3 regions of the Buttiauxella ferragutiae genome follow, and region 2 is predicted to be linked to each of the others. Evidence: riboswitches for the same ligand, from Rfam matches in the RefSeq annotation. Region 2 holds a riboswitch; each other region holds the start of a gene.
What was found. Region 2 has a riboswitch for cobalamin ahead of btuB (TonB-dependent vitamin B12 receptor BtuB). Riboswitches for the same ligand answer to the same signal wherever they lie in the genome.
Positions count from the first base shown of each region.

Region 1: it holds a riboswitch for cobalamin, as region 2 does, so the genes downstream of both, MNO13_RS05045 (cobyrinic acid a,c-diamide synthase CobB) here and btuB (TonB-dependent vitamin B12 receptor BtuB) in region 2, are expected to answer to the same signal.
Region 3: it holds a riboswitch for cobalamin, as region 2 does, so the genes downstream of both, MNO13_RS08180 (cobyrinic acid a,c-diamide synthase CobB) here and btuB (TonB-dependent vitamin B12 receptor BtuB) in region 2, are expected to answer to the same signal.

Region 1 is NZ_CP093332.1:1,103,971-1,114,502, reverse strand. Features, by position in the region: gene cbiD (cobalt-precorrin-5B (C(1))-methyltransferase CbiD) at 1-841, opposite strand, end outside; gene MNO13_RS05055 (cobalt-precorrin-8 methylmutase) at 841-1,470, opposite strand; gene cbiB (adenosylcobinamide-phosphate synthase CbiB) at 1,481-2,440, opposite strand; gene MNO13_RS05045 (cobyrinic acid a,c-diamide synthase CobB) at 2,437-3,816, opposite strand; cobalamin riboswitch at 3,913-4,087, opposite strand; gene MNO13_RS05040 (GHMP family kinase ATP-binding protein) at 4,522-5,388, shown strand; gene cobD (threonine-phosphate decarboxylase CobD) at 6,060-7,136, opposite strand; gene cobA (uroporphyrinogen-III C-methyltransferase) at 7,151-7,921, opposite strand; gene glmS (methylaspartate mutase subunit S) at 8,598-9,029, shown strand; gene glmL (methylaspartate mutase accessory protein GlmL) at 9,029-10,417, shown strand; gene MNO13_RS05015 (methylaspartate mutase subunit E) at 10,433-10,532, shown strand, end outside.
Region 2 is NZ_CP093332.1:5,145,140-5,155,671, forward strand. Features, by position in the region: rRNA gene MNO13_RS23665 (16S ribosomal RNA) at 1-1,052, opposite strand, end outside; gene murI (glutamate racemase) at 1,437-2,303, opposite strand; gene btuB (TonB-dependent vitamin B12 receptor BtuB) at 2,248-4,119, opposite strand; cobalamin riboswitch at 4,189-4,379, opposite strand; gene trmA (tRNA (uridine(54)-C5)-methyltransferase TrmA) at 4,489-5,589, shown strand; gene MNO13_RS23685 (YijD family membrane protein) at 5,634-5,990, opposite strand; gene fabR (HTH-type transcriptional repressor FabR) at 6,005-6,649, opposite strand; gene sthA (Si-specific NAD(P)(+) transhydrogenase) at 6,843-8,243, shown strand; gene oxyR (DNA-binding transcriptional regulator OxyR) at 8,217-9,143, opposite strand; gene argH (argininosuccinate lyase) at 9,411-10,532, opposite strand, start outside.
Region 3 is NZ_CP093332.1:1,803,132-1,813,663, forward strand. Features, by position in the region: gene gabT (4-aminobutyrate--2-oxoglutarate transaminase) at 1-25, shown strand, start outside; gene yoeI (membrane protein YoeI) at 180-242, shown strand; gene MNO13_RS08145 (APC family permease) at 232-1,596, shown strand; gene MNO13_RS08150 (IS110 family RNA-guided transposase) at 1,691-2,677, opposite strand; gene sbcB (exodeoxyribonuclease I) at 2,921-4,348, opposite strand; gene dacD (serine-type D-Ala-D-Ala carboxypeptidase DacD) at 4,625-5,791, shown strand; gene sbmC (DNA gyrase inhibitor SbmC) at 6,010-6,480, shown strand; gene MNO13_RS08170 (FUSC family protein) at 6,571-7,629, shown strand; gene MNO13_RS08175 (DUF496 family protein) at 7,785-8,105, shown strand; cobalamin riboswitch at 8,394-8,585, shown strand; gene MNO13_RS08180 (cobyrinic acid a,c-diamide synthase CobB) at 8,689-10,071, shown strand; gene cbiB (adenosylcobinamide-phosphate synthase CbiB) at 10,068-10,532, shown strand, end outside.

The DNA of each region.
Region 1 (10,532 bases), 1.2 Mb from region 2:
CAATATGGCTGTGGGTATGGAATATTCCGGCGGCGACCTTAATCAGCTTCCCTGGATGCCCGACCAGCACGATCTGACGGAAGCCCAGGCGCACCGCTTCCGAAATCATGTAACCAACAAAGTTGCTCATGGTGACGATGGACTGGCTGTCCACGCCAAGCTGTTCGCGTACGAAACGTTCGCCATGATTGCCAGGCACCATCACGATGCGCTCCAGACCCGCTGCGCGTTTCAGCTCCAGTTCCAGCGCCAGAGAACGCTTCCAGCTCTCTTCCGACATCGGCGTCACAATGCCGGTGGTGCCAATAATCGAGATACCGCCGATGACGCCAAGGCGCGAGTTATAGGTTTTTTGCGCCCGTAGCTCCCCTTCAGGGGCGAAGATTTCCACCTGCGCACCACGCGACGGGCCAATCACTTCACGTACCGCAGATTCAATGGTCTGGCGTGGTGTGCGGTTGATCGCGGCACTGCCGACGGGCAAGCCAATGCCTTTGCGGGTGACTTTGCCTACCCCTTCGCCGCCATGAAGGGTTATCTCGCCGGAATCGTTCAGCGCGACTCTGGCAAAAATCAACATGCCGTGGGTGGCGTCAATATCATCACCGCCGTCTTTACGGATAGCGGCGATCGCTTGCTGCCCTTCGATGTGTGGCGATTCAACATTCAGGCACAGCGTCACGCCGGAAGGCGTGGTAATAGAAACCTGATGAATCAGGTGCTGGCGTAATACCATCAGCGCCGCGACTTTTGCCGCCGCCGTTGCGCAGGAGCCGGTGGTATAGCCTTTGCGTAACGCTTTTCCGTTATGCCACACCGGTGCCTCGAAGGATTCGCTCATCACGCCTCCCGCAGGTGATACAGCACGGCGTTGACGATGGCGGCGGCGACATTACTACCGCCCTTACGCCCGCGTGCAGCAATGGCCGGAAGGTCGCTGGCAATAAGCGCATCTTTCGACTCTTCGGCGCCGACGAACCCGACAGGAACGCCAACCACAGCACGCACCGGAGTCGCCTTTTCCAGCAAGCGGAACAGTGCGGTTGGCGCGTTACCAAAGACAAAGATCTTTTCGCCTTCTTCTTGCATCGCCAGATCAACCGCCGCCATAGAGCGCGTGATCGCCAGTTCTTTCGCCTGGTGGACAACGTGGGGATGGCTGATATAGCAACGGCACTCGCCACCGAAACTGGCTAACAGCGTTTTATTGATCCCGGAAAGCGCCATCGTGGTGTCAGTGTAAATCGTGCAGCCGCTGCGCAACGCGGCGCACAAGTTGTCCAGCGCATGTTCGGAAAACCATAAAATATCCAGCCAGTCAAAATCGGCGGTGGTATGGATAACCCGTTTAATCACCGCCTCGTGCAGCTCGCTGGCAAAACGGTATTCTGGCCGGGTTTCCCGGACAATCTCGTCGATAATGACGAAGCTTTTGGCTTCAATCGCTTGTGGTTGTTGTATGTAATTCATCATATTGCCCTCAGACCGCTCCAGACCAGATAACCCGCGCCAGCGCAAACAGCAGCAGCGCCAGCGTGGAAGCCACCCACATCAATTGAATCGTTGCTGAAATATCGCCAACGGCTATCTCGCGGGAAGCCTCTCCGAGCCAGGGTTTGTCCATCCGTTGCCCGAAGTATTCATTTGGCCCGCCGAGACGAATACCTAACGCCCCTGCCACCGTGGCTTCCGACCAACCGCAGTTGGGGCTGCTGTGGTTGTAGCGATCGCGCCAGCCAATACGCAGCGCGTCGATGGCATTGTTGCGGCACATCCACGCGGCAGCGCTCAGCAATAACCAACTGATACGCGCCGGAATGAAGTTGGCGAGGTCGTCCATTCGCGCACTAACCATGCCGATTGCACGGTATTTTGGGTGTTTGTAGCCGACCATCGAATCCAGCGTATTGACGGCTTTGTAGGCCATCGCCAGTGGCGCGCCGCCGAGCAGTAAAAAGAACAGTGGTGCTATCACGCCGTCCACGGTGTTCTCCGCAACGGTTTCCACTACCGCGCGATTGATTTGCGGCATTTGCAATTGGGAAGTGTCGCGCCCGACAATCCAGGCGAGTTTTTTGCGGCTTTCCTCGAGATTGCCCTCACTTAACGGCAGCTCCACGTCACGCGCGGCGTCATCGAGGCTGCGGGCAGCAAGCACCGTGAAAATCATCCACACTTCGACAATCCAGCCCAACCAGGGGTGAATGGCATTGGCAAAATGCAGCAGCCCCCACGCCACGCCGAAGGTGGTGCCAACCACGCAGAGCCACATCAAACCACCACCGATGGACAAGGCCGCTTCGCTACGGCAGTAACGCCGGACGATACGTTGTGCCAACGCTGTCAGTGCGCCAATCCAGCGCACCGGATGCGGCCAGTGGTGAGGGTCGCCCAGCAGACGATCCAGAATCCACGCCACCGCCCAGGCCAGGAGTGTCATTTCGCTCTCCTGGCTGCACTTATCCAGCGATTAAGCAGCGTGGGACGCTGGGCAAAATGAATATGCAGATAGCTGGCGAAGGTATTTCCCACCTGCCAGCCACCCGACCACGCCTGTAAAACTGCGCCGTCGCGGGTTTTGCTGCACGCCATCACCGCAGGGATTTGCGGCGTAAATTCAGAATAATGAAACTCGTGACCACGCAGCGTTTCGCCTGTGTCAGCCAGCAAGGTGGGCGCCAGCGCCCGGCTTTCGCAGTAGCCAAAGCGGGTTAATTTTTTGCCCATCACGCTATGGCCGGGAATAGCGCCGACCATCGGATAAGTCGCGCCGTGGCTGTCTTGTAGCGAACTGCCGAGGTACATCAAGCCGCCGCATTCGCCATAAATCGCCACGCCTCGTTGGTGGGCTGCGAGGATTTGAGCGCGCATGGTGTGGTTCGCGGATAGCTTTTCGGCGTAGAGTTCCGGATAGCCACCGCCGAGCCAAATCATCTGACATTCCGGTAACTGGCTGTCATGCAGCGGGCTGAAGCGCACAATGCGCACGCCAGCACGCTCAAGAAGAGAAATGTTATCGGGGTAATAGAAGTTGAACGCCTCGTCATCGGCCAGCGCCAGCGTTAACCCTGCTCCGCTGCCGGCGGCTGGCAGTTCAGGCCACGCCCCTGAAGGGAGCGCATCACAGACGCTGAGTGCCAGCAACTGGTCGATATCCAGCGTTTTTTCAAGCTGGCTGGCGAAGTCTGCCCAGGGTTGTGAATTGACGACCGACTCGCGTGCGGTGACCAGCCCCAAATGCCTTTCCGGTAACGAAACCCCTTCAACACGGGGAACGTAGCCCAACACCGGCACGCCGCAGTAGCGTTCAATAGCGCTTTTCAACAACTGGTAATGGCTTTCGCTATTCACGCGGTTGACGATCACGCCCGCCAGCTTTAATGCGGGGTCAAAATGTTGAAACCCCATGACCGTCGCGGCAATCGACGTCGAAACAGCTTTCCCATCGACCAGCAGAATCACCGGGCAGTTCAGTTGCTTCGCCATCCCTGCGGTGCTGCAATAATCAGGACTGATGCCGTAGCCATCAAACAGCCCCATCACGCCTTCAATCACCGCCACATCCGCATGCTGCATACGTTCGGCAAACAGCGCATTTAACGTGGTAACCGGCAGCATAAAACGGTCAAGGTTCAGGGAGGCAGTCCCGGTCACGGCGCTATGCCAGCCAGTATCAAGATAGTCAGGGCCAACTTTGCAGGGTTGTACGCGCAATCCGCGCTGTGTGAGGAGGCTAAGCAAACCCAGCGTAACCGTGGTTTTGCCACATCCGCTGGAAGTGCCTGCAACAATGAATGTCCTTTTCCTGGCTGCCATACCCCAATCCTGTTCTGGGCGGTACGGGTGCCAGGATGTGCGTTGACCCAGTCTTGCGACTCGACGCTTCTGAGCAACCCACTTCCCACCGAAGTTGTTGTTTTTAGCTAACAGACTGGTCTTCTGGCTTAGCGTCACTCTCACCCGTCCTTCCCAATCTTACGATCAGTGGTATCACGGGTTCGTCAGCATCACAGCAGCGGGGGCTGCGGGGGATTTAAACCCCCTTCCCAACCACACAATGTGGTGTATCTATTAGCATTACAGTTAACCGCGTATGCCGTAAATTCACTGTTGCGCATACGTGGAAACATAATTTAAGAATTCTGTTGAATATCGCCAAATAAAAACTCGACACAGGTTATAGCGCCTAAGCAATTAAATTATTGCGCTACGACAATTTATCAGACCAATTAAATTTGCTTACTTTGACACGCCCCACAATTAATTACCTTTTCGTAAAGCAATAACAAAACCTCACTTTTAAATGAAATAACCCCTTACACCAAATAGACAAATAAGTTCATGAAAATAAATCATATTAATATGAAAATAAATCAAAGCCATATTATTAGCGCGCAGATATAACATCTTTATTCTTTTTATCGCCATGGCGGATTAAGCTATATTGTGGAAAATCAATAAATCCTATAAAGCGCCATGTCACTATCGCGCAGATATAATTGAGTGAAAAAGGTGGTCAATGTGGCAGTAGCTCAGTGTCCTGCATCCTGTGGCGAGCTTATCCAGGGGTGGATTGTTGGCGGCGAAAAGCTGGTGTCGTGTCCGGTGGACTGGTACAGCACCGTTGAAGTCACCACTGGCGCTCCGCTAGCAAGCGAACTTCCTCTGTCGCGCGCAATGGTGAAACAGCTGCTGGCGCACTGGCAATATCCCGCAGAGTTGAGCCGTGAAATACGCATTGAGCGCCACTCGACGATTCCGCTCGCCAAGGGAATGGCCAGTAGCACCGCAGATATCGCCGCCACGGCGCTCGCTACCGCGAGTTATTTAGGCCGTGAACTCAGTGAACAAGCACTGGCGGCGCAGTGTGTTGCACTCGAACCCACCGACAGCACTATTTTTCGCAGCCTGACGTTGTTTGACCATAACAAAGGTGCTACGCGCATCGCCTGTGACTCGCAACCGGCGCTGGATCTGCTGGTGCTTGAAAGCCCACTGACTTTGCGAACCGCAGATTATCACCGCATGGAAAGAAACACGTTGCTGCAACGGCATGCCCCTGAACTGGAAACAGCCTGGGGGAAAATTCAGCAAGCGTGCGCGCAGAACAACCCACGTTTGATGGGTGAAGCCGCCACGCTTAGCGCCGTGGCGAGCCAGAATATTTTGCCTAAACCGGAATTTAACGTCTTGTTATCACTGGTTGAAGAGTGCGATCTCTACGGTATTAATGTCGCTCACAGCGGCAGCGTGGTGGGGTTGTTGTTAGACCGCAACAAGCATGATGTAGAGCGGGTGATAGGGCTATTGACGGAAAAACGCTTAACTCCACACTGGCCGATGCATCACTTGTTGAAGATGGTCGAAGGCGGCGTGGCCTTGCTGTGATCACCGTTAATGGTGTCGGATGACGCTGCGCTTATCCGACCTACGGGATAGCCGTTGTAGGGGGACAAGCGTCAGCGTCATCCACCAGTTACGCCGAGGGTGACGGAGGTCGCTGCGCTTATCCGACCTACGGGATAGCCGTTGTAGGGGGGATAAGCGTCAGCGTCATCCACCAGTTACGCCGAGGGTGACGGAGGTCGTTGCACTTATCCGGCCTACGGGATAGCCGTTGTAGGGGGGATAAGCGTCAGCATCATCCACCAGTTACGCCGAGGGTGACGGAGGTCGCTGCGCTTATCCGGCCTACGGGATAGTCGTTGTAGGGGGGATAAGCGCCAGCGTCATCCACCAGTTACGCCGAGGGTGACGGAGGTCGCTACGCTTATCCGGCCTTCGGGATAGTCGTTGTAGGGGGGATAAGCGCCAGCGTCATCCACCAGTTACGCCGAGGGTGACGGAGGTCGCTGCGCTTATCCGGCCTACGGGATAGTCGTTGTAGGGGGGATAAGCGTCAGCGTCATCCACCAGTTACGCCGAGGGTGACGGAGGTCGCTGCGCTTATCCGACCTACGGATAGCCGTTGTAGGGGGGATAAGCGCCAGCGTCATCCACCAGTTACGCCGAGGGTGACGGAGGTCGCTGCGCTTATCCGACCTCTGGAGAGGTTTCACTTATGAATCAGGCGTTAATATCTGGCTCAGCGCCTGAATCAACTGCCGGTTTTCATCTTCGCGACGAACGGCCACCCGATAGAAATGGCTATCAAGCCCCGGATAATTTTCACAGTGGCGAATAAGAATACGCTGCGCTAACAGCGCCGATTTCAGGTTAATGTGTTGATGGGTACATTTGAAAAACAAGTAGTTGGCGGTAGGTTGCCAGACCACCAGTGACGTAAATTGCTTCAGGGCGTGCCATAAATATTCCCGCTGGCGGGCAATATATTGGTGGCTCAAATTGATGTAATCGTCATCAGTCAATAAGTGCTGACCCACGAGTGCAGCAAGCCCATTTATCGACCAGGGCTCGCGGTTATCTTTCAGATGACGAATAGTCGCCCGGTTACCACTTAGCAAATAGCCAAGCCGCAGACCCGGAATGGCAAAAAATTTGGTCAGCGAACGTAACAGATAGAGATAATTCGAATGCACCAAACGCGCAGCCAGGCTTGATCCTTGAGGAAGAAAATCAATAAAAGCTTCATCAACAATCAGCGCTATCTGGCTCGTTTCACACAGTTCTGCCAGTTCATTTAACAGCTGCGCGTCGGGCATCAACCCTGTTGGATTATTCGGCGTGGCAATAAACAGGCAGTCAGGCCGTTGTTGACGAACAGCTTCTAGCAGTTGTTGATCGGGCTGAAAACCCTGTGACTCTTCTAAGCGATATTCAATTACCCGACAACCCTGCTGCGCCAGCGCCCGGCGGTATTCCGCAAAACCGGGCACCAGAAGCATGGCGCTGCGTGGCGATAACGCACGCACCAGGCCGTAAATCAGTTCCGTGGCACCATTACCGGCAATAACCTGTTCAACATCGCAGTGATTGGCCGACGCCAGCGCCTGATGAAGGTGACGATATTCAACATCCGGATAGCGCTCAATAAGTTCCAGATGAGTAGTGATGAGCGACTTAACTCGTGCAGATAAACCCAGCGGATTGATATTGGCACTGAAATCCAGCAGAGCTTCTGGCGCAATACCGAGCTGTTGGGCGATTTCGACACTATTCCCACCATGTTCACTCATTGGCCGCTCCCGCATTAGCAGACCATATCCTGGATCTCTATCTGGGTGGCCGTAAACGCTAACACGTCATGCAGATTCACCACCTCACCGATAACAATCAGTGCCGGGGCGTGAAGTTGTTGACGCTCAACTTCCAGATGAAGGGTGGCAAGTGTTCCCCGCGCCACTTGCTGGCGTGCCTGGCTGGCGTACATCACCACCGCAGCTGGCGTGTCTGCTGACTTTCCACCGGCGATGAGTTGCTGGCAAATTTCGCTCAGCCGGGTCATTCCCATCAGGATAACCAGCGTGCCGTCGAGCTGCGCAAAGGCATGCCAGTTTTGCGGGTCATTCCCCTGGCACATATGGCCGGTAATGATATGGAAACTGGAGGCGTAATCGCGATGCGTCACCGGGATCCCCGCGTACACTAAGCCGCCAATCGCGGAACTGATGCCAGGTACCACCTCGAATTTCAGCCCTTCTTTGGCCAGTTCTTCCACTTCTTCCGCGCCACGGCCAAAAACATACGGGTCCCCGCCTTTTAGACGGACAACCTGTTTGTTCATGCGGGCATATTCCACGAGGATGGCATTAATTTCTGACTGAGGAATCGGGTGGTGATTGGGGTTTTTACCAACGTTAATAATGAGACAGTTTTTTGGCGCCTGTTTTAATAGTTCAGGGTTAACTAACCGGTCGTGAACAATCACTTCTGCGTGACGGATCGCATGTAATCCTTTTACGGTAATTAAAGAAACATCACCGGGGCCAGCACCAACAAGCCAGACTTTCCCTTCATTCATAGAATCATCCTAAATGGTCAGTATTAAAATTAACGGCAACATCGTAATTTGGCGCTTAAATTCACGCACATTATTCAGGAGTCTTCTTTAAAAATACTTGATGGGCTTCTCATTATTTATTGAGTTTAAAGAAAGATCTCATACGCAAATATCAAAAATCGGCAAATAGAGACTAATGATTAATTTAATTAAGTCTGTTTGCTGCCGACATAGCAAATTAACACATCAATATTAACATCTTATTAACTAAAAAACCCATAATCACCTGATACCTATTTATATAGCACCTGCAGTACACACTTAATAAATAAAAAACCGTTAAGCAATTCACACTTTTATTTATAGAGCCTTCTTAATTAATTATTATTCATGAATGCATTTAGATTAAACACAAAATAAGATTCAGATCACAAACATGAAAACACACCTGTTCACCATTATAATTAAAATAATAAAAACCCCAGAAAAAATAATCATAACACACTGATATTAAACATTATTTATAAAACACACTTCACAACAATCATTTTTAGAAAGATATTCTGAAAATAGATCAATTGCTTCAATTACATCAGACAAAGAAACTCCAGCTCAGTTAAAAGGCGCAATCAGCCTGCGCAATAAATAATAGCAATAGCTCTTACTTTCTGATTATCAGCCCTACAGAGGATTATTAATGAAAAAATCAACACTTGTTATTGGCGTCATTGGTGCTGACTGCCATGCGGTAGGCAATAAAGTTTTGGATCGCGTTTTTACTGCCCATGATTTTCGCGTAATCAATCTTGGGGTGATGGTGAGCCAGGATGAATATATCGATGCTGCTATCGAAACGGGTGCCGATGCGATTGTGGTGTCGTCAATTTATGGCCACGGTGACATCGACTGCCTCGGTCTGCGCGAGCGTTGTATTGAACGCGGTATCGGCGACATTCTGCTGTACGTTGGCGGCAACCTGGTGGTCGGCAAGCATGACTTTGGGGATATCGAGACCAAGTTCAAAGAGATGGGCTTTAACCGCGTCTTTGCCCCAAGCCACGATCTTGAAAGTGTTTGTTCTCTGATAACAAACGACATTGACCAACGCTGCCTTGAAGAGGCCATCTGATGCAAATTGTCTCTGTCGACATCGGCTCGACGTGGACCAAAGCAGCCCTCTTCGCTCGGGAGGGGGATGCGTTAACGTTGGTGAACCACGTCCTGACCCCAACCACAACGCACCACCTGGCTGACGGTTTCTTTGCCAGCCTGAATCAGGTGCTCAATGTTGCCGATGCTCGCCCACTGCTCAACAGCGGTGAAGTGACGCTGAAATACTCCTCATCTGCGAAAGGCGGTCTTGCCGTTGCCGCAATGGGGCTGGTGCCGTCAATCACCCTGGAATCCGCGAAAGTCACCGCCCACTCAGCAGGGGCGAAAATCGCGCAGTATTACTCGTACAAGCTGAATCGCCACGACATCAAGGCGCTGGAAACCACACCTCCCGACATTCTGCTCTTTGCCGGTGGCACCGACGGTGGGGAAGAAAGTTACGGCCTGGCCAACGCCCATGCGCTGGCAGAGTCAAACCTGGATTGCGCCATTATCTACGCCGGTAACCGCGACATTCAGGACGATGTGCAGACGATCCTCGGGCATAAAGATCTGACCACGGTAGACAACATTCTACCGGATCTCGATCACCCGAATCCGTATGCCGCGCGGCAGGCGATTTGCGATCTCTTTTTATCACGGATCGTCAAAGGAAAAGGCCTGGACGTCATCGTCGGGGAAACGGGCGAGGAGCCGATGCCGACTCCGTGGACCGTTTATGAACTGGTGAAAGCGATCAGCGATTCCGACAGCTCGTGGAAGGAGTTCATGCTGATCGATATGGGTGGCGCGACCACCGATATTTACTCCACCAGCAACAATACCCTTTCTCCTGACACCGTGTTGCACGGCGTGCCTGAACCCTTCGTCAAACGCACCGTAGAAGGTGATTTGGGGATGCGTGTCTCGGCCATGGTGGTCGGCGAAAGCACCAGGGAACTGGTGAACGTGCTCTTCGCGCATCAGCCGCAACGCCAGGAAGCTTTTTATCGCTATCTGCAACATCTGGTGGCGCATCCCGATTATCTGCCGTGTAACGAGGAAGAAAAATATTTCGACACCGTACTGGCAGGGTTGTGTGTCGGCTACGCCAGCGAACGTCATGCGGGCACCAAAAAACAGGTGTGCACCTGCGTGGGTAGTGTCGATTTGCAGATGGGACGTGACCTGACCACCGTTCGTCGTGTTGTCGGGTCCGGCGGATGGCTTTCACGCGCCAACCGGTTCGACATCCACAACTGGATGAAATACCGCGAACTTGACGATGACGGCAGACGCATTCTGCTCCCCACCCAATTTGAATATTACCGCGATTCAAAAGGCTTGTTACCGCTGCTGGCAAACGTCGCCAGGCTTTATCCGCAGCTCGCCGCTCGCACCAGCATTCAATGTTTAACCCTATAGATAAGGCAGCAACGAATGGAACTCCGTAATAAAAAGTTAACCCATGATGAATTCATGACCGAACGGCACCAGGTTCTTCAGACCTGGCATACCGGTAAGGACGTTGAAAACTTTG
Region 2 (10,532 bases):
GCAGCACCTGTCTCAGAGTTCCCGAAGGCACTAAGGCATCTCTGCCGAATTCTCTGGATGTCAAGAGTAGGTAAGGTTCTTCGCGTTGCATCGAATTAAACCACATGCTCCACCGCTTGTGCGGGCCCCCGTCAATTCATTTGAGTTTTAACCTTGCGGCCGTACTCCCCAGGCGGTCGACTTAACGCGTTAGCTCCGGAAGCCACTCCTCAAGGGAACAACCTCCAAGTCGACATCGTTTACGGCGTGGACTACCAGGGTATCTAATCCTGTTTGCTCCCCACGCTTTCGCACCTGAGCGTCAGTCTTTGTCCAGGGGGCCGCCTTCGCCACCGGTATTCCTCCAGATCTCTACGCATTTCACCGCTACACCTGGAATTCTACCCCCCTCTACAAGACTCTAGCCTGCCAGTTTCGAATGCAGTTCCCAGGTTGAGCCCGGGGATTTCACATCCGACTTGACAGACCGCCTGCGTGCGCTTTACGCCCAGTAATTCCGATTAACGCTTGCACCCTCCGTATTACCGCGGCTGCTGGCACGGAGTTAGCCGGTGCTTCTTCTGCGAGTAACGTCAATCGCCAAGGTTATTAACCTTAACGCCTTCCTCCTCGCTGAAAGTACTTTACAACCCGAAGGCCTTCTTCATACACGCGGCATGGCTGCATCAGGCTTGCGCCCATTGTGCAATATTCCCCACTGCTGCCTCCCGTAGGAGTCTGGACCGTGTCTCAGTTCCAGTGTGGCTGGTCATCCTCTCAGACCAGCTAGGGATCGTCGCCTAGGTGAGCCATTACCTCACCTACTAGCTAATCCCATCTGGGCACATCTGATGGCAAGAGGCCCGAAGGTCCCCCTCTTTGGTCCGAAGACGTTATGCGGTATTAGCTACCGTTTCCAGTAGTTATCCCCCTCCATCAGGCAGTTTCCCAGACATTACTCACCCGTCCGCCGCTCGTCACCCAGGAGCAAGCTCCCTGTGCTACCGCTCGACTTGCATGTGTTAGGCCTGCCGCCAGCGTTCAATCTGAGCCATGATCAAACTCTTCAATTAAAAGCTTGATTTGCTTCAACTCGTGAAGCGGTGCTCAAAAATTAACTTTCGTAATAATTCAACTAAATGAATTACTGCTTGGTCACTCTTCAAGACTTGATATTTTTTTGATACCCGAAGGTATCTGAGATATCAATCCTGCGAGTGCCCACACAGATTGTCTGATAAATTGTTAAAGAGCAGTGAGTCAGGCGCTTTCGCTTGCTAACTCGAGGTGGCGTATATTACGCTTTCCTCTTTCAGAGTCAAGCGTTTATTTTCGCTTTTCATCTGGCTGACGGGCCGGTTTGTAAGCCGTTGTGCCGTGTCAGTGGAGGCGCAGTATAGGGATTTTCTGGAGGCTGACAACCCCTATTTTCAATTTTTATTTCAACCGTCGATTTTTTATTCAAAATTGCTACGAACAGCCAGTTTTTCTAGTCTTGGGAAGCCATAACGCTGCAAAACGGGTGTTAATTGTGCAATCTCAGGAGTCAGCCCCATACAGAATGCAATATTCTCATCAGAAGATACTGCATGCGGAGATTCATGCTCTAAAAGCCATACAGTACGGCGAGCAATCGCAGCACCGGAATCTATCAGCCTTGTGCCTTCGGGTAAGACTTGTAGCAACTCTTCTTCTAATAGAGGGAAATGGGTGCAACCTAATACCACGGTATCTGGCGGCTCCTTCATTCGCAGCCATGGACGAAGAATCTTGCGTAGTTCCTCAAGATCTACAGGCTGACCATGCAGCTTGGCTTCCGCTAATTCCACCAGCTCTGCCGAACCGAGCATTTCGATTTTGCATTCCGACGCAAAGCGTGCGACCAGTTCGTGAGTATAGGGGCGGCGAACAGTGCCGCGAGTCGCCAGCAAACCTACAACGCCGTTAGTCGTCAAACGCGCTGCCGGCTTAATAGCAGGAACGACGCCCACCACAGGGAATGCGAATTTCTCACGCAGAGCGGGAAGTGAGACGGTACTTGCCGTATTACAGGCGATGATGGCGAGTGCGAGTGGGTAGCGTTCCTGAACCGCAGTAACAATTTCAACTACGCGTTCAACAATGAACTCTTCGCTTTTCTCGCCGTAGGGGAATGCTACGTTGTCGAAAGCATAAATGTAGTGCAGGTCAGGCAAAAGCTGCCGGACTTCATCATACACAGAAAGCCCACCGACACCGGAGTCAAAAACCAGTACGGTGGGACGTGTATTAGAAGGTATAGCTGCCAGAGAGATAGTATTCCCGTCCTGGGGTTTGATAGCCATAAACCGTCTCGTAATCTTTATCGAACAGGTTGGCGATTCTACCACGAACAGTGAGATGAGAGGTGACCGGATATGAAGCCGCTACATCAACTGTGCTATAACTCGGCAAAATTTGCTGAGTCGGGTTATAAGCAGAGGTGTTGTTGTCGTAGCGTTTGCCGTAATACTGCCACGCTACATCCATATTCACGTTAAACATCACCCAGTCGAGCTGGTACTTAGCCTGGCGCTTAGCGCGGCGAGCCAGCACTTCATCACTCTGGTCATCACGCGGATCCATATACTGCAACGTTAGCTTATGAGTAAAGATGCCAGTATCCACGCTACCGACCCATTCCAGTCCTTTGATAGTCGCAGATTTGATGTTGTCATAAGACCCGTCATAAGTGACCGGATCGGAGTAGTAGGTAATCAGATTTTCAATCATGTAGTGATAAGCAGACAAACGCCAGTCCACAGGACCGGTTAATCCTTCAAGCCCAGCTTCCCATTGCTTGGATTCTTCTGGTTTCAGATTTGGATTGGAGTCGATGCCAAAGCGCGTGGAGCCATATTGTTGCCCGAGGGAAGGTGCAAGGAAACCCGTGCCATAAGAAACTGTCGCACGATACCCTTCAACGAATTCCCATCCAGCCGCGGTTTGCCATGTACCGTGCCAACCGAATTGCTCGTCGTGGTCTTCACGACCTGAAGCTTCCAGGGTCACATCGCCAAACTGCTGCTGACCACTCAAGTAGACGCCCGTGTTATCACGGTTATAACTGTCAGACATGACTGTGTCAGAAGAAGTCAGACGCTGTTGCTGCCAGTCAATACCTGCGCTGATCGAGCCATTCCCGACAACAAAGTTGTTACCCCACTGGACGTTGCGTTGGGTCATATAGTCGAGCGTCGTACCGTCGTTATAGCGGCCATACACGCTGCTATAGTTATAGTCCTTCACTTTTTGATAGCTCGCCAACAGCTGCGAAGAGTAAATCCCGGAATGGAAACGCAGGCCCGCATCGTAGTTCTGGTTATAGAGTTGATGCTCGTCTGCGCTATACGCCGGAGTATAAGGAGGCGCACCTAAATCGTAATCGCTGTTGTTGGAATAGCCATAAGTACGGAAGAAGCCGTCAAACTCCTCGCTAAACTTATGCTCCAGGCCAGCCCAATAGCTTTTGCTACGGTAACCATCTCTATCGTTATCACCGCTATAAGTAGAATGCGGCTGAACGTTAAAACCCTTAGTGGTTTCGTATGAGCCAGACACTGTCGCTACCGTATCGCCAAAACGCTGGCGCCAGGTACCGTCATATTGCTGATAGCTATCCGAACCCACACCCGCATTGATTTGCGACTTTTCTTCATCGCTCTGCGTGATGATGTTAACCACGCCGCCAATCGCGCCAGAACCGTAAACCGCGGAACGTGGGCCACGAATGTATTCCACGCGCTGCACTAAAGAAATCGGGATTTGGCTAACATCCGAGGAGTTGGAAATGCCAGGGCGGGCAAGCGGAATACCATCCACCAGCACCAATACATGGCTGGCGCTGGTGCCACGGACAGACATTGAAGAACTCTGCCCAAGACCACCATACTGAGCAATATCGACGCCAGGTAAACGACGCATGACATCGTTCATCGATTTTGCCTGCCATTGGTCGATCTCTTCCCGGGTCACAATATCAGTTGGCGCCAGAACGGTATTGACGGGTTGCTGAAAACGGTTGGCCGTTACCACCAGAGTATCGTCAGAATTGCTGTCTTGCGCCCAGCCTGAAAAAGCCGTTACGGACAGAGCCGTAAGCAGCGAAAGTTTTTTTACCATCATTTTAATAAGCATCCGCTTTCCAATAAGGATGCCGCAGACATAACCGATAGCACGCGATAGTTATGCAGATTGCGACGTATACCGGCAGGTCTTCGGGCTTGGAGGTGTGTGACTACTGGATGATGACTTCCCGCTTTGTTTAGCAGTGTCTGCACTTGGCGCTCATCCCACCGTTCCTTACCGCTGCGCGTCAGCCCCAGAGTTGCACTGGGTTCCCTTTTAACTCATGTAAAAAGGCCGGAAGCGCTATGCTACGATTTTGTTAATAAGATTGTCCAGACACATCAAAATGCAACAGCACTGGACATCATCAACCTATTCCCTACAATCGCCGCGTAGTTTGACTTTATTAACAGGTAGCAGCTCATGACTCCCGAACATCTCCCAATTGAACAGTACGACGCGCAACTGGCCGAAAAAGTCGCCCGCTTGCAAAGCATGATGGTCCCTTTTGCAGCACCAGCGCCGGAGGTGTTCCGTTCGCCAACCAGCCACTATCGGATGCGTGCTGAATTTCGTATCTGGCATGATGAAGACGACCTGTACCACATCATGTTTGAAAGCCAGACCAAACAACGTATTCGGGTCAACAGCTTCCCGGCAGCTAGTTCGCTGATCAATGCATTGATGCCTGCGATGCTCGACGGTGTACGTGACATCCCAGCCCTGCGCCACAAACTCTTCCAGATTGATTATCTGACGACGATGAGCAACCAGGCGGTTGTCTCGATGCTTTACCACCGGAAATTGGGTGAAGAGTGGCAGCAACACGCTGAAGCACTGCGCGACAATCTGCGGGCTCAGGGTTTCAATGTTCATTTAATTGGCCGTGCGACCAAAACCAAAATCGAGCTGGATCAGGATTTCATCGATGAGCGTTTGACTGTTGCCGGTAAAGAGATGATTTATCGCCAGGTGGAAAACAGTTTCACGCAACCCAACGCGGCGATGAATGTTCATATGCTGGAATGGGCGCTGGATGCCACGCACGGTTCAAAAGGCGATCTGCTGGAACTGTATTGCGGTAACGGTAACTTCTCGCTGGCACTGGCGCGTAACTTTAATCGCGTGCTGGCAACTGAAATCGCCAAGCCGTCTGTTGCTGCCGCGCAATACAATATTGAAGCGAATGAAATTGAAAACGTGCAAATCATTCGTATGGCCGCGGAAGATTTTACCCAGGCGATGAATGGCGTGCGCGAGTTTAACCGCCTGAAAGGTATCGACCTGAAAAGCTACCAGTGCGAAACCATTTTCGTCGATCCACCGCGCAGCGGCCTGGATGCTGACACCGTGAAGATGGTGCAGGCGTATCCGCGCATCCTTTATATCTCTTGCAACCCGCAAACCCTTTGCGAGAACCTGGAAACATTAAGCGAAACCCATAACGTGTCACGGCTGGCGCTATTTGACCAATTCCCGTACACGCACCATATGGAATGCGGTGTGTGGCTAACACGCAAATAGCAAAACGGACGCCTCGGCGTCCGTTTTTGTTTTAGAGCAGGCTGCTATTCCGTCACCTGGGATTTACGAGCGCGGATTTTAATACCAATCCAGAACAACAATGCGACCGAAAGTACCGCTGGCAAGAAGTTGGAGCCAATAGCTGGATATTCAGCGCGTACCACTGCGCTATACAGCAACACGCCCAACACGAAACAAGCCGCTGCGATACTTGGCAAACCCACCGGCATCGTGCGGTTTTGGTAGCGTTGATGCAAACAGTACACCGTCAGCACCAGCGCGATAATTGGAAAAATGGAAAACGGCACAACCGAGCTGAACACTGCGGCAAACGTTCCGTTGATCGCAAGGCCTGCAATAAACGCTAACCCGAGCGTACCTCTATCTTGTAACTGTTTCATTGCCCTTCCTTCATTCACTCTTCAGATATTTGAGCCAATGCCATTTTTTCTTGCTCCCGGCGATACCAGTAATACGCACCTTTGGAAATCATGCGCAACTGAAGTACCAGACGCTCTTCAAGCTGACGACGCTGATCGGCATCGACGTCTAACGCTTCGGCACCAGCACTAAAAACAATCGTCACCATCGCTTCTGCCTGCGCTTCAGTAAAGCTGCGCGACATACGATTTTCGAGTTCCAGATAATCAGCAAGTTCCGCAATAAAGTGCTGAATTTCACGCGCGACGGCGGCACGAAATGCGGCTGACGTTCCAGAACGCTCACGTAAAAGCAAACGGAACGCGTTGGGATTATTACCGATAAATTCCATAAATGTTGAGACGGAGGTACGAATTACGCTTCCTCCTTTGGCAATTCTTTGGCGGGCCTGGCGCATTAACTGGCGCAGCATCAGTCCACTCTCGTCGACCATTGTCAGCCCAAGCTCATCAACGTCACGGAAATGGCGATAAAACGATGTTGGCGCAATACCAGCCTCACGAGCGACCTCGCGCAAACTCAGGCTGGCAAAACTTCGTTCAGCACTTAACTGGCTAAACGCGGCTTCTACCAGAGAACGCCTGGTTTTTTCTTTTTGTTGCGCTCTTACACCCATCATGTTGCCTGAATCCCTTAAATCGAGCCCGCACTATACCAGAGAATAACTTAACTGCTTTTATACAGGATTGTGAATGATTGTTTACGCGACCCTCCTCGCGTTACGCAGTAAAAAGCACAACGACAATTGGGTTATCCCGGCGTTGATGTTACCATCGTGTTGCTTTTATGTATAAGAACAGGTAAGCCTTACCATGTCACACACCTACGATTATGACGCAATAGTAATTGGTTCCGGTCCTGGCGGCGAAGGCGCTGCAATGGGGCTGGTGAAACTTGGAGCAAGGGTAGCTGTCGTCGAGCGCTACCATAATGTGGGTGGCGGTTGTACCCACTGGGGAACCATCCCCTCGAAAGCTCTCCGCCACGCCGTCAGCCGCATTATCGAATTTAATCAAAACCCTTTATACAGCGACCACACCCATCTTCTCCGTTCTTCCTTCGCCGACATTCTTAATCACGCCGACAGCGTTATTAACCAACAAACTCGCATGCGCCAGAGCTTCTACGAGCGCAACCGCTGCGAGATGCTGCAGGGCGATGCACGTTTTGTAGATGAACACACCATCTCGCTGGAATGCCACGATGGCTCGGTAGAAATGATCACCGCCGATAAATTTATTATCGCCTGTGGTTCACGCCCTTATCGTCCACCAGAAGTCGATTTCAGCCACCCACGCGTGTACGACAGCGATTCCATTCTTAACCTGCACCACGAACCACGCCACGTCATTATTTATGGTGCTGGGGTAATTGGTTGCGAGTATGCGTCGATTTTCCGTGGCATGAACGTTAAGGTTGATTTGATTAACACCCGCGATCGCCTGCTGGCGTTTCTCGATCAAGAGATGTCCGATTCGCTCTCTTATCACTTCTGGAATAGCGGTGTCGTTATTCGCCACAACGAAGAGTTCGAGAAAATCGAAGGTGTGGAAGATGGTGTAATTGTCTCGTTGAAATCAGGCAAAAAAGTGAAAGCTGACTGCCTGCTTTATGCCAACGGACGCACCGGTAATACCGATTCATTGTCACTGGAAAATGTCGGGCTGGAAGCGGATGGCCGTGGTCTGTTGAAGGTCAACAGCATGTACCAGACTGCACAGCCGCATATTTATGCCGTGGGCGATGTGATTGGTTATCCAAGCCTGGCATCTGCGGCCTACGATCAGGGGCGAATTGCCGCGCAAGCGATGGTCAAAGGCGAAGCAACTGCTCATCTGATTGAAGATATTCCGACCGGTATTTATACCATTCCGGAAATCAGCTCCGTCGGCAAAACCGAACAGCAATTGACCTCGATGAAAGTGCCGTACGAAGTAGGACGGGCTCAGTTCAAGCACCTGGCTCGTGCACAAATTGTTGGCATGAACGTGGGTACGCTAAAAATTCTCTTCCATCGCGAGACAAAAGAGATTTTAGGTATTCACTGCTTCGGTGAGCGCGCGGCTGAAATTATTCACATCGGCCAGGCGATTATGGAGCAGAAAGGTGGCGGCAACACGATTGAGTACTTTGTTAACACCACCTTCAACTACCCGACCATGGCGGAAGCCTATCGGGTTGCGGCACTAAACGGCTTGAACCGCTTGTTTTAACGCTGGCTCAAAATGGCCATCCATGTGTGTACGGATGGCCTCTGCGAGTTGCTCATAGCGACCACGCAGCGGAGAACCCGGACGATAAACCAGGCCGATAGTCCGGCGCGGTTCTGGTTTATAACATGGCAGATAGACGACACCATCACGGCAACGCTCATTCGGCACGGCCAGCGCAGGTAATAATGTAATTCCACTGCCTGCCGCAACCATGTTACGCAGCGTTTCAAGGCTAGTTGCACGGAAATGCGTATCTTCGTCTGCACCCGCTTCAAAACAGAAACCCAGCGCCTGATCGCGCAGGCAATGCCCGTCTTCCAGCATCAGCAGCTTTTCACCCGCTAAATCAGACAACGGGACGCGATCGCGATCGGCCCATGGGTGATCCTGATAAATCGCCAGCATCATCGGCTCGTCGAATAACGGTACTTCAATAAACGCTTCGCTCTCTTTCACCAAAGCCAGAATCGCACAATCAAGCTTGCCGCTATCAAGCTGCGCAAGCAGTTGATGGGTTTGCGCTTCGTGAAGATACATTTCTAGTTTGGGGAAAGTTTTATGCAGCATCGGGATAATCTGCGGCAGCAGATAAGGCCCAACGGTTGGGATCAAACCAATGTGTAGCGGCCCGGACATCGCTTCGCCTTGTTGGCTCGCCATCTCTTTCAGGACTTTAACTTCGCGCAGCACAGTACGCGCCTGATCCACCAGCAGTAAACCTGCCTGAGTGAACAATACTTTTCGGCTAGTGCGCTCAAGCAACATTACGCCGAGCTCATCTTCAAGTTTACGAATCTGGCCGCTCAGCGTTGGCTGACTGACGTGGCAGGCATCCGCTGCCCGGCGAAAGTGACGATGTTCAGATAACGCCACCAGGTATTCAAGATCACGAATATTCATTCTCTATCCTCCGGCGCCATGATAGACCATGGCGATAGAAATCATAGCAACGAACGATTATCCCTATCAACCATTGATGTTCAATAATAGCCATCAACAGCACAAACCATCTACGACTCTGGAATGTGTTGTGAGAACTCAGTTCTCCGAATGACCTACTGAAGCCAACGTGAATCATTTAGCGGACATTATGTCCGCTCTTTTTTTATCCCTTATAAACAAACAAGCCCGGCACAAGGCCAGGCTCTTCTTATCTTGCAGATAACGTTAAACCAGACGCTGTTTCGCGTCGACAATCGCCTGTGCTACCTGTTTCGGAGACACGCCGCCTTTGGCTGAACGTTTATCCAGGCAAGATTGCAAAGACAGAATCGGGTAAACATCGTCACCAATCGTCGCACTGAATTTTTGCAAATCGGCGAGCGACAAAGCTTCCAGCGCCTTGCCCTGACGAATCGCTTCCACTACGGCCTCACCCACAATGTGGTGCGCTTCACGGAAAGGAACCCCTTTCGCGACCAGGTAATCAGCCAGTTCAGTTGCGTTGGCATAACCCTGCTCGGCAGCTTCTTTACAACGTGGGCGCTTCACCTGAATGCCATCCAGAACCAACACGGACATATGCAGGCAATCGAGCCAGGTATCAAGCGCGTCAAACAAGCCCTCTTTGTCTTCCTGCATGTCTTTGTTGTACGCCAGCGGCAGACCTTTCAGGGTCATCATCATGCCAGTCAGCGCACCCTGCACACGGCCACATTTGCCACGAATAAGCTCCAGCGCATCTGGGTTTTTCTTCTGCGGCATCAGGGAAGAACCTGATGTCACGCGGTCAGATAACTCAACAAAGCCCGCTTCACCTGTGTTGAAGAAAATCAGGTCTTCAGCAAAACGCGATAAGTGAACCATGCCGATAGACGCGTCAGAAAGCAGTTCCAGGACGTGGTCACGATCGGACACGCTATCGAGGCTGTTACGGGTGGCCGAGGTAAAACCTAACCAGCCCGCCAGTTGATCACGGTCGATTTCATAAGCCGTGCCTGCCAGTGCGCCGCTACCCAAAGGGCTAACGTCCAGGCGTTCGAGCGTGCTCTGTAAACGGCTTTCGTCACGCGCCAGCATTTCAACATAAGCCAGGCACCAGTGCGCAAACGTCACTGGCTGCGCACGTTGCAAGTGCGTGTAACCCGGCATCACGGCATCTTGATTGTTTTCAGCGGTTTCAATCAGCGCCTGTTGCAATTGGCGAGTCGCCCCCAGCAATTCGCTGATTTGCATTTTGCACCACAGTTTAAGGTCGGTGGCGACCTGGTCATTACGGCTACGGCCCGTGTGGAGTTTCTTGCCCAACGCACCAACTTTATCGATGAGCTTCCCTTCCACCCAGCTATG
Region 3 (10,532 bases), 1.9 Mb from region 2:
GCAAAATACGCGCCTCACTAAATGAGAACAAAAAACCGACGTTAAACGCGTCGGTTATTTTTTTGCATTAAGTTCAAGCAGTCAAACAGGCATCCGCCAAAAAAACCAAGAGGCCGGGCTTCGTACCGGATAGATACTAGCTTTTAAAAAACGACAGTCGTGTCGCCGAGGAAATTTAGATGGGGCAGCTTTTTGCTTTTGCGCAGGTATTCGCCGTTTGGGGGAATGACCATGTCGCTTAACGTCACCGCAGGTGCAAAATCTCGTGTTGAACTCCGTAAGAGCCTTACGCTTATTCCGGTAGTTATGATGGGCCTCGCTTATATGCAGCCTATGACCTTGTTCGATACATTTGGGATTGTATCTGGCCTTACCGACGGACATGTCGCGACGGCTTACGCGTTTGCCCTTGTGGCAATTTTGTTCACCGCGTTAAGTTATGGAAAGCTAGTACGCCGCTTCCCGTCTGCGGGTTCCGCTTATACCTACGCTCAAAAAGCAATCCACCCAGTGGTTGGCTTTATGGTGGGTTGGTCGGCATTGCTTGATTATCTGTTTATGCCGATGATCAACATCCTGTTGGCTAAAATCTATTTTGAAGCCCTGGTACCGTCGATTCCTTCGTGGATTTTCGTGGTGCTGCTGGTTGGCTTTATGACTATCTCCAACCTGCGCGGCATTAAAACTGTGGCAAACTTCAACAGCCTGATTGTTGTGCTGCAGATGATTGTTATGGTGGTTATCACCGGTCTGGTTATTTACGGTGTGGCAAACGGCGAAGGTGCCGGTACGCTTGCCAGCACACGTCCATTCTGGTCTGAGCACGCCAACGTGGTGCCGATGATAACCGGTGCGACCATATTATGTTTCTCGTTCCTTGGTTTTGACGGCATCAGCTCGCTGTCTGAAGAAACCAAAGATGCAGGCCGTGTCATCCCGAAAGCGATTTTCCTGACCGCCCTGATTGGCGGCGTGATCTTCGTTGTGGTGTCTTACTTCCTGCAACTGTACTTCCCGGACATCTCTCGCTTCCATGATCCGGACGCGTCGCAGCCTGAAATCATGCTGTTCGTGGCAGGCAAAGCCTTCCAGTTCGGTATCCTGATTTTCTCCTGCGTGACCGTTCTGGCTTCTGGTATGGCGGCACATGCGGGTGTTTCACGCCTGATGTATGTGATGGGCCGTGATGGCGTGTTCCCGGAGCGTTTCTTCGGCTACATTCATCCGAAATGGCGTACCCCTGCGCTGAACGTGGTTCTGGTGGGTATCATTGCATTGTTCTCGGTTAAATTTGACCTGGTTACTGCGACTGCGCTGATTAACTTCGGTGCGCTGGTGGCGTTCACCTTCGTTAACCTGTCAGTGATTTCCCAGTTCTGGATCCGCGAAGGCCGTAACAAGACCATCAAAGATCACTTCAACTATCTGGTGCTGCCAACTTGTGGCGCACTGACAGTGGGTGCATTGTGGATTAACCTGGAAGAAAGCTCGATGATTCTGGGTCTGATTTGGGCGGCTATCGGCCTGACCTATCTGGCCTTTGTGACTCGTCGCTTCCGTAACCCGGTTCCACAGTTCAACGAAGATTTAGCGTAATCGCTAAACACCAAAAAGGCCGCGCAAGCGGCCTTTTTGTTATGGATGCTTTGTCCTGAACGGGTCTTGTCCTTTGTAGCTACCGTCTTGGACGTCAAGCGGTAGCTGCATAATTTTCATCCCATGGTAATCGGGTTTTCAGTACGCCGAAGCACATATGTACCAGCTTACGCATCACTGCACCCAGGGCCGCTTTTTTCGCCTTACCTTTCGCTACCAGCCTTTCATATATCGCCTTCGCGGGTTTATTCCACCGGATTGCACTCAGGGCTGCTACATACAGTTTGGCTCTGACTATTGAGGGGCCTGTTTTTGACATATGTGCCCGCCCGCGTACCGAACTGCCGGACACTCTCTCCACCGGTATTATTCCCAGATACGCTGCCACCTGCGAGGCACTTTTGAACGTCCCGTCTTTCAGTAGTGCCAGCATCTCCCGTCCCACCTGCTCCTTCACACATTTTATCGATTTCAGCAGCTCCAGATCGGCCTTCAGTCCCGGGTCGTTATCTGTGTGGTCAGTAATGAGCTTTTCTATCCGTCCCAGTTCATCACTCAGCCAGCCGTGTGTCCGCTCCAGTGAGGCTATGACCTCCCGTGGTGTCGAGGTTGAATGCGCTTTTTCAAGCCGGTTGGCCGTCCTCTGCACATCCTCTTTCAGCGCGTCGCGCTGACGCAACAACGCCCTGAGTTTACGGACTTCAACTGACGGTGGGACCCAGGCATCGGGATGCTTCAGCTCGCCATAACAGGCCAGCACAAATGCGTCCACTGTGTCATTTTTCGTGAGGATATCCATTCCGCAGGCAAACTCACGGACACGGTATGGATTGGCCATGCAGACAGAAATCCCCGCATCATGAAGCCCATACGCCAGATTCTCATGGTAGATACCCGTGGCTTCCATCACGACTGTCATATTATCAGAGGCGCATTTTTGGGCCTCCAGCCAGTCGATGATTTTGCGGGCCACACAGGGTTCATTGGTGAAGACTTTCTGCTTTTTCTTACCTTTAATACCGGCAACAAGCAGACAGACATCTATTTTATTTTTGCTGATATCAGCACCGAGAAAAGCCATATTTCATCTCCTTCCACGTGAACCAACACGCCATTCCAGCCTTGTACATGCGAAGTCAGAGCTTCTGGTTACCGTTCGGATTTTGAGTGGCGTGAAAGGTGAAACGGAGGGCTTAAGCTACGTCGGAAGATCGAGGTCTTCAGGTCGGATACAAGCTTCCTCCGTTTCATATAACCGGTAGCTAACCAGCTACCGGTTCAAGATACAAGGTCGGATAAGCTTGCGCCATCCGACATCTTGCTATCACCCCACTAAAAACTGCGCATACTCGAACAGCTCCTTCAACAACGCCGTCTTCTCTTTATCACTTTCATGCAGGTTATACAGCGCTTCCAGTTCTTGCGCGTAGGCTTGCAACGCTTCCTGAGACAACACTTCACGGCGATGCTGCAACCAGCGCTGCTGCTCGGCTTCATCCAGGGTGCCGGGGAAGTTACGCGCCCGATAATTAAACAATAGCTTCTCAACCCGCTTATCGGCGAAGGTAATGTCCAGCGCGGGTAAATTCTGCGGATCGGTTTGCAGCACAATACGCATGGCTGCGCGGTCGGCATCGCTGAAAAAGCCGTTATACAGCTGCGCATCAACATTATCTGAAGGCACAAAAGGCTCAGCTTCAGCAAAAATCGCCACCGCTTTCTCGCGTACGGAAGGGTGCTCTCGCAATAGCTTCAGGTTATCCAGGCAACGTTGACGATCGATTCCTAAACGTTCTGCATCTTCCGGGCGCAACGTATTCGCCACCGCTAAGACCGGGCATTTATTCAAATGAACCAGCTTGATTGGCACGGCCGCAGTATCACCAAGTGCGGCTTTCGGCGTATACAACCGCTCGCGCAACGCATCCGCATCCAGCTCCAGAAGTGGAGAAATATCACCCGCCAAATCGACCATAATCACCGCGTTTTTGTTATCCGGGTGCCAGGCGAGTGGGGCAATCCAACTGGTGTTACCGCGCCACGCGCCAAACATTCCCGAGACATGTACCAGCGGTTTCATCTGCGGAACATCAATCAGCGTGGTGAGTTTGTGTTTGGATCGGTGGCTGTAGAGATACTCAAACAGGCGCGGCTGGCGGGTTTTCACCAGTTGCGCCATCGCGATAGTGGCGTACACATCAGACATCGCATCATGTGCATTCGCATGCTCAATGCCGTTGGCTTTGGTCAAATGTTCAAGGCGGAAGCTGGGCAAACCGTCTTCGTTTTCCGGCCAGACAATTCCTTCCGGGCGCAATGCGTAACAGGCGCGCATCACATCGAGCAAATCCCAGCGCGAATTATCGTTTTGCCAGCTCCAGCCATACGGATCATAAAAGTTACGGTAAAAGATATTGCGCGTCACTTCATCATCAAAGCGCACATTGTTGTAACCCACGACGCAGGTTTTTGGATGGGTAAAAATGGCGTGAATTCGTTTTGCAAAATCCGCTTCGTTGACGCCACGCGCCAGCGCTTGTTGCGGAGTAATGCCGGTAATCATCACGGCTTCTGGCTGTGGCAGATAGTCATCCGCCGGTTTGCAGTAAAAAACTTCCGGTTCGCCAATCACGTTAAATTGAGCGTCGGTACGGATCGCCGCGAATTGCGCCGGGCGGTCGAGCGATGGACTTTTACCGAAGGTTTCATAATCATGAAAAAGGAAGGTCGGTTGTTGCGTTGTCTTATCCACGGTTTACTCCCGCCCTTGAGTGTTGTTTAACGTACTGTTATTAAACTGAAATCCCACTAAAACCCTCTCCATGGGCCAATCATTGTTATCAGGTACTGCAACCGCCAATGGTAAACCATTAACCGCCCTGCAAGAAGTCTTCGCGATGACGGAATAGTATATTCCTCAACTGTATGCGAGCGCTCTCATTCATATCTTTTTGCAATTTAATTGCGAAAAAAGTCGCAAACTGCAGTAAAAGTGGCGGCTGAATTTTTTGTTACTGAGGGTATATCGTTGAAGATCCGTCTGTTTGTTGTCTGTTCCTTGCTGTCACTTTCTGCTCACTCCGCTTTTGCCGACGATACCTTTGTTAATGCGCCACCCCCTCCACAAATTCAGGCGGGCTCTTGGGTATTGATGGATTACACCACCGGGCAAATTCTGGCAGCGGAAAATGAGCATGTGCGACGCAACCCGGCGAGTCTGACCAAACTGATGACCGGCTACGTGGTCGATCGTGCCATCGACAGTGGCCGCATCACGGCAAACGACATGGTCACTGTCGGCAAAGATGCCTGGGCAAAAGGTAATCCGGTATTTGATGGCTCGTCGCTAATGTTCCTGAAAGCGGGTGACCGACTGACCGTCCATGACCTCAGCCGCGGGTTAATTATTGATTCAGGGAATGATGCTTGTGTTGCGCTGGCAGATTATGTCGCCGGTGGGCAGCCACAATTTGTAGCGATGATGAACAAATACGTGCAGCAACTCCGCCTGCGCGATACCCACTTCGAAACGGTTCATGGTCTGGATGCACCTGGCCAGCACAGCACAGCTTATGATCTTGCGGTACTTTCGCGCGCAATAATCCACGGTGAACCCGAGTTTTATCACATGTATAGCGAGCGCAGCCTCACCTGGAATGGCATCACGCAACAGAACCGTAATGGTTTGTTGTGGGACAAAGGGCTGAATGTGGACGGCCTGAAGACCGGCCATACTGCGAGCGCTGGCTTTAATCTTATTGCGTCAAGCGTGGTCGGTGAGCGCCGTTTAATTGCGGTGGTCATGGGCGCTGAAAGCCCGAAAGGGCGCGAAGATCAGGCGCGGAAATTACTGCACTGGGGCCAGGATAATTTCGATACCGTACAGGTTCTGCATAAAGGCAAAAAAATTGGTACTGAGGCTATCTGGTACGGTGATAAAAAACAGATCGAAGTCGGTACAAATCAGGATGTTTTTTTGGCGCTGCCAAAATCTGAAGTCCCTAACATCAAAGCCAAATATGTCCTCGACAAACAAGAGATCGAAGCGCCGATTGCTGCCAACCAACATGTGGGTGAAATCGAGCTTTTTGATCGCGACAAGCTGATTGCCCACTGGCCGTTGGTGACGCTAACGGGCGTCAAAAAGGGCAGCACATGGTCGCGGTTTAGCGACTATCTGAGCCACAAATTGTAATTCCTTAATCAGTGTTAAAAGGGTCGACAGTCATGTCGGCCCTTTTTTTCATCTGAACGGCTGGTCTGTACTACGATCTACAGGCGGATCTACAGGCGAAAGTTTTTCAAAAAGCGATCCTGCTCGCAAAGCAACCACATCACCCTGACAATGGATTGTTTCCCTGCACAAGAGTGGTGTATAAACATACAGTATTTTTAAATCTGTCAGGAGGTCATATGGAATTTAACGTACAACAAGTGAATGAACGTAAAGTCGCTGGTTTTCATATGGTTGGGCCGTGGGAACAAACGGTCCATCAGGGCTTTGAGCAACTTGCCCTGTGGGTCAAAACCCACCAGATAGCCGGGGAAGAATGGCTGGCGGTTTATTACGACAACCCCGACGTCGTACCCGCAGAAAAACTGCGCTGCGACACCGTGGTCTCGGTGGCTGAAAACTTTACCGTGCCGGATAACAGTGAAGGCGTGATTGTGACGAGCATCCAGGGCGGCCAGTATGCGGTGGCACGCGCCCGCGTGGATGACAACGACTTTGCCAAGCCGTGGAATCTGTTTTTTGACAGCGTCCTTGCTAATAATAGCTACCAGATAACCGGAAAACCCTGCTTCGAACACTATCTTAACGATGGTTCAGAAAGTGGAGTCTGGGAAATAGACATGTATATTCCGGTGGCAGATCAAGTCTGATGCTAAAGGGGGCTTATGCCCCCTAACTTTGTGATGTTCATTCCATAAAAACAGGTACAATCCCGTTTTTTATTTTCTGGGGAACTGAGTGTGCGTCCTGACAAATCACTAAGCCCATTTGAGATCCGCATATACCGCAATTACCGTATCGTGCATGGGATCCGCATCGCACTGGCTTTTATTCTCACCTTTCTTATTGTTCATCTTCTGAAAGTGCCCGAAGGGACATGGCCGTTGATCACGCTTGTGGTGGTCATGGGGCCGATCTCTTTTTGGGGCAACGTCGTGCCACGCGCCTTTGAGCGCATTGGTGGGACGATATGCGGTGCAGTCATGGGACTTGTGGCGCTAAAACTTGAGCTGTTCTCGCTACCGCTGATGTTGGTGTGGTGTGCCATTGCCATGTTCATCTGCGGCTATCTGGCGCTGGGGAAACGCCCGTATCAGGCTCTGCTGATTGGCATCACCCTTGCGGTAGTGGTTGGCGCACCGGCAGGAGACATGGAAATTGCCCTTTGGCGCAGCGGCGATGTCATCTTCGGCTCGTTGCTGGCGATGTTATTTACCAGCATTTATCCGCAGCGCGCCTTTATCCACTGGCGCATACAAATGGCGAACTTCGTCACTGCCTTTGGCCGGGTTTACAACGCGGGCTTCTCACCTAATTTATTAGAGCGCCCAAGGCTTGAAAAACACTTACACAAAGTGTTGAGTGATGTCGTAAGAATGCGTGCACTCATCGGGCCAAGCAGCAAAGAAACGCATATTCAAAAGTCTATCTTCGAGGCGATACAAACCGTCAGCCGCAATCTGGTGTGCACTCTTGAGTTGCAGGTCAACGCTTACTGGGCATCAAGGGAAAGCCACTTCCTGATGATCAACGCACACACGCTGCGCGAAACGCAACAAATGACCCAGGGCACGCTTGCCGCAATCGCACTGGCCTTGCACGATGGCAACCCGTCGACGATTTCAGCGAACAATGAAAAGCTGACTGAAATCGTCAGCGAGTTGCGCGAGCTCATACAAAATGGCCAAAATGGGAAACTTCAGGAAACGCCTATTCATGGTTACGTCTGGCTGAGTCTGGAACTTGCTCGTCAACTAGAATTGCTGTCGCAGTTGATCTGTCGCGCGTTACGCAAATAATTGCTCAGCCTGGTGTGAATTGCTGGTTTCGATTCAGCAGCAATTGAGGTTAAGATAGCGAAACAATGAATTATCAGCGGCTGCCGCTACCATTAAGGTTATCTTATGGCGGCTGTCTTAACGAATCCGAGTATGAAATTAGCAGGGGTATAAAAATGGAACCAATCAAACCATCTTTCCAGGACGTGCTTGAGTTCGTGCGTCTGTTCCGTCGCAAAAACAAACTGCAGCGTGAAATCCAGGACGTACAGAAAAAGATCCGCGATAACTCAAAACGTGTTCTGCTGCTTGATAACCTGAGCGACTACATCAAACCGGGTATGAGCATTGAAGCTATTCAAGGCATCATCGCCAGCATGAAAACCGACTATGAAGACCGTGTTGATGACTACATCATCAAAAACGCTGAACTGTCTAAAGAGCGTCGTGAAATTTCCAAAAAACTGAAAGTAATGGGCGAAATCAAGGCCGATTAATTAGCTGTCGTAGGGTGGATAAGCGAAAGCGTCATCCACCGTTTGCGCCAGTGTTGTCGGATGGCGCTTCGCTTAGCTGACCTACGCAGAGTTTTTCCAACAGTGTTACCAACCGCCGCCAGGCGGTTTTTTTTATCCCCAGTCTCTGGGGGGCAGATACGCGTCAGCGACATTTACCGTAAAGATTAAAAAATCAGTAAAAATTGTCATAGCGCAACTCTCGAAATCTATTAGCTTTTACACTGTGTCTGCTTTTAAATATTTAAGAGTGTGATGCTTTGAAGGTCATGCTCGCAATAACTGACTCGTTTATGCCACGCGATTAACCAAAATAGTCCGTGGCTGGGAAGGGGGTGACAATCCCCCGCAGCCCCCGCTGCTGTGATGCCGACGAACCCGCAAAACCACTGATCTAATGATTGGGAAGGGCGGGCGAGAGAGACGCTAAGCCAGAAGACCGACTTGTCATCCTTATTCTCAACAACTCCTTCGGTGGGAAGTCAGTTGTCATCAGATGCGTGCAGCCTCAGGGTGCGCGTACGTGCTGACATCCGTGCTTTGCCGAAACAGTGATAAGGCAACCATGGCAGCGGCAGCAAAACACGCATTCGTCATTGCAGGCACCAGCAGCGGCTGTGGTAAAACCACCGTCACGCTCGGGCTGCTCCGCGCCTTCATGCAACGCAACCTTTGCGTTCAACCCTTCAAAATTGGCCCCGACTACCTCGACAGCGGTTGGCACAGTGCAGTAAGCGGCATTGCCTCGCGCAATCTCGATGCTTTCATGTTGCCCACTTCCACGCTAAATGGTTTGTTCGCTAAACAAATGCAGCACGTAGATGTGGCCGTCATCGAGGGGGTGATGGGGTTGTACGACGGCTACGGCACCGACCCCAACTATTGCAGCAGCGCCGCGATGGCAAAACAGCTCGGTTGCCCGGTGATATTGCTGGTCGACGGCAAAGCGGTGTCTACCTCCATTGCCGCCACTGTCATGGGCTTCCAGCGCTTTGACCCAACGCTAAACATCGCAGGTGTTATCCTCAATCGCGTCAACAGCGACAGCCACTACCAGTTACTTGCTGATGTCATCACCCGTTACTGCGGCTTGCCCGTCTTAGGGCGCTTGCCGGTGATGGCCGATGTCGAGTTACCGTCGCGCCACCTCGGCCTGGTTCCGGCACAAGAACACTCCCCGCAAGATGAACACTGGCAGCGCCTGGCGCAGCAAATTGAAGAAACCGTTAACCTCGACCATCTTCTGGCGTTATCTCGCCTTAATACCCTGCCTCAGGGTGCTGCGCCCGCCATTGCTGATGCCGCACTGGCCGACGGGCTAACACTCGCCCTTGCTGAAGACGAAGCTTTCAACTTCTACTATCCCGATAACCTCGAAATGCTCGAGCACGCCGGGGTGAAAATCCAGCGCTTCAGCCCGCTGCATGACGCAAAAATCCCTGACTGCCAGATGATTTGGCTTGGCGGTGGTTACCCCGAAGTCCATGTGGCAAAACTCGCCGCGAACAGTCGCATGCGCGAATCCCTGCAAGCTGCCCATCAACAGCACATTCCGCTGTATGCCGAATGTGGCGGCTTAATGTATTTGGGCGAAACGCTGACTGACAGCGAAGGCGAAACCCACTCGATGTGCGGCGTGTTGCCAGGCCATAGCCAGATGGGCCAACGCCTGACACGTTTTGGCTATTGCGAGGCCACCGCTGTGCAAAACACCTTGCTGGCGAAAAAAGGCGAAACCTTGCGTGGCCACGAATTTCATTACTCCGATTTCAACGGCCCGCTGCCCGCAGCGTTAGATTGCTGCAAATGGCGTGATGGTGTCGCCGTTTCCCGCTGGCAGGGAGGCGTTCAGCAGCAGGCGACTTTTGCCAGCTACCTGCATGTCCATTTCGCTCAACGCGCGAATTTGCTCAACCCCTGGCTAACGCTTGCGAGGAATCACCTATGACATTGCTTGCCTGGGCCGTGGCCTGGCTGCTGGATTACTGGTTTGGCGACCCGCCGCACTGGCCTCATCCGGTGCGCTGGATAGGCAATCTAATCACCGTAACCCAACGCATTATTCGCCAATTTTGCAAAAGTGACCGCGCGCTGAAAATCGGTGGTGGCGTGCTGTGGCTGGTGGTGGTCGGCACCACATGGGGCGTGAGCTGGGGCGTATTGTATCTCGCCAACCTGCTGCATCCGTGGCTCGGGTGGTTAGTCGAAGTGTGGATGATTTACACCGTACTTGCCGCACGTTGCCTGAGCGATGCCGCACTCGACGTTTACCGCGCGCTCAAACATGGAACCCTTGCCGAAAGCCGCGAAAAATTGTCGTGGATTGTTGGGCGCGACACCTCGCAACTTGAGCGCCCGCAAATCACCCGTGCGGTGGTAGAAACCGTGGCTGAAAACAGTGTCGATGGC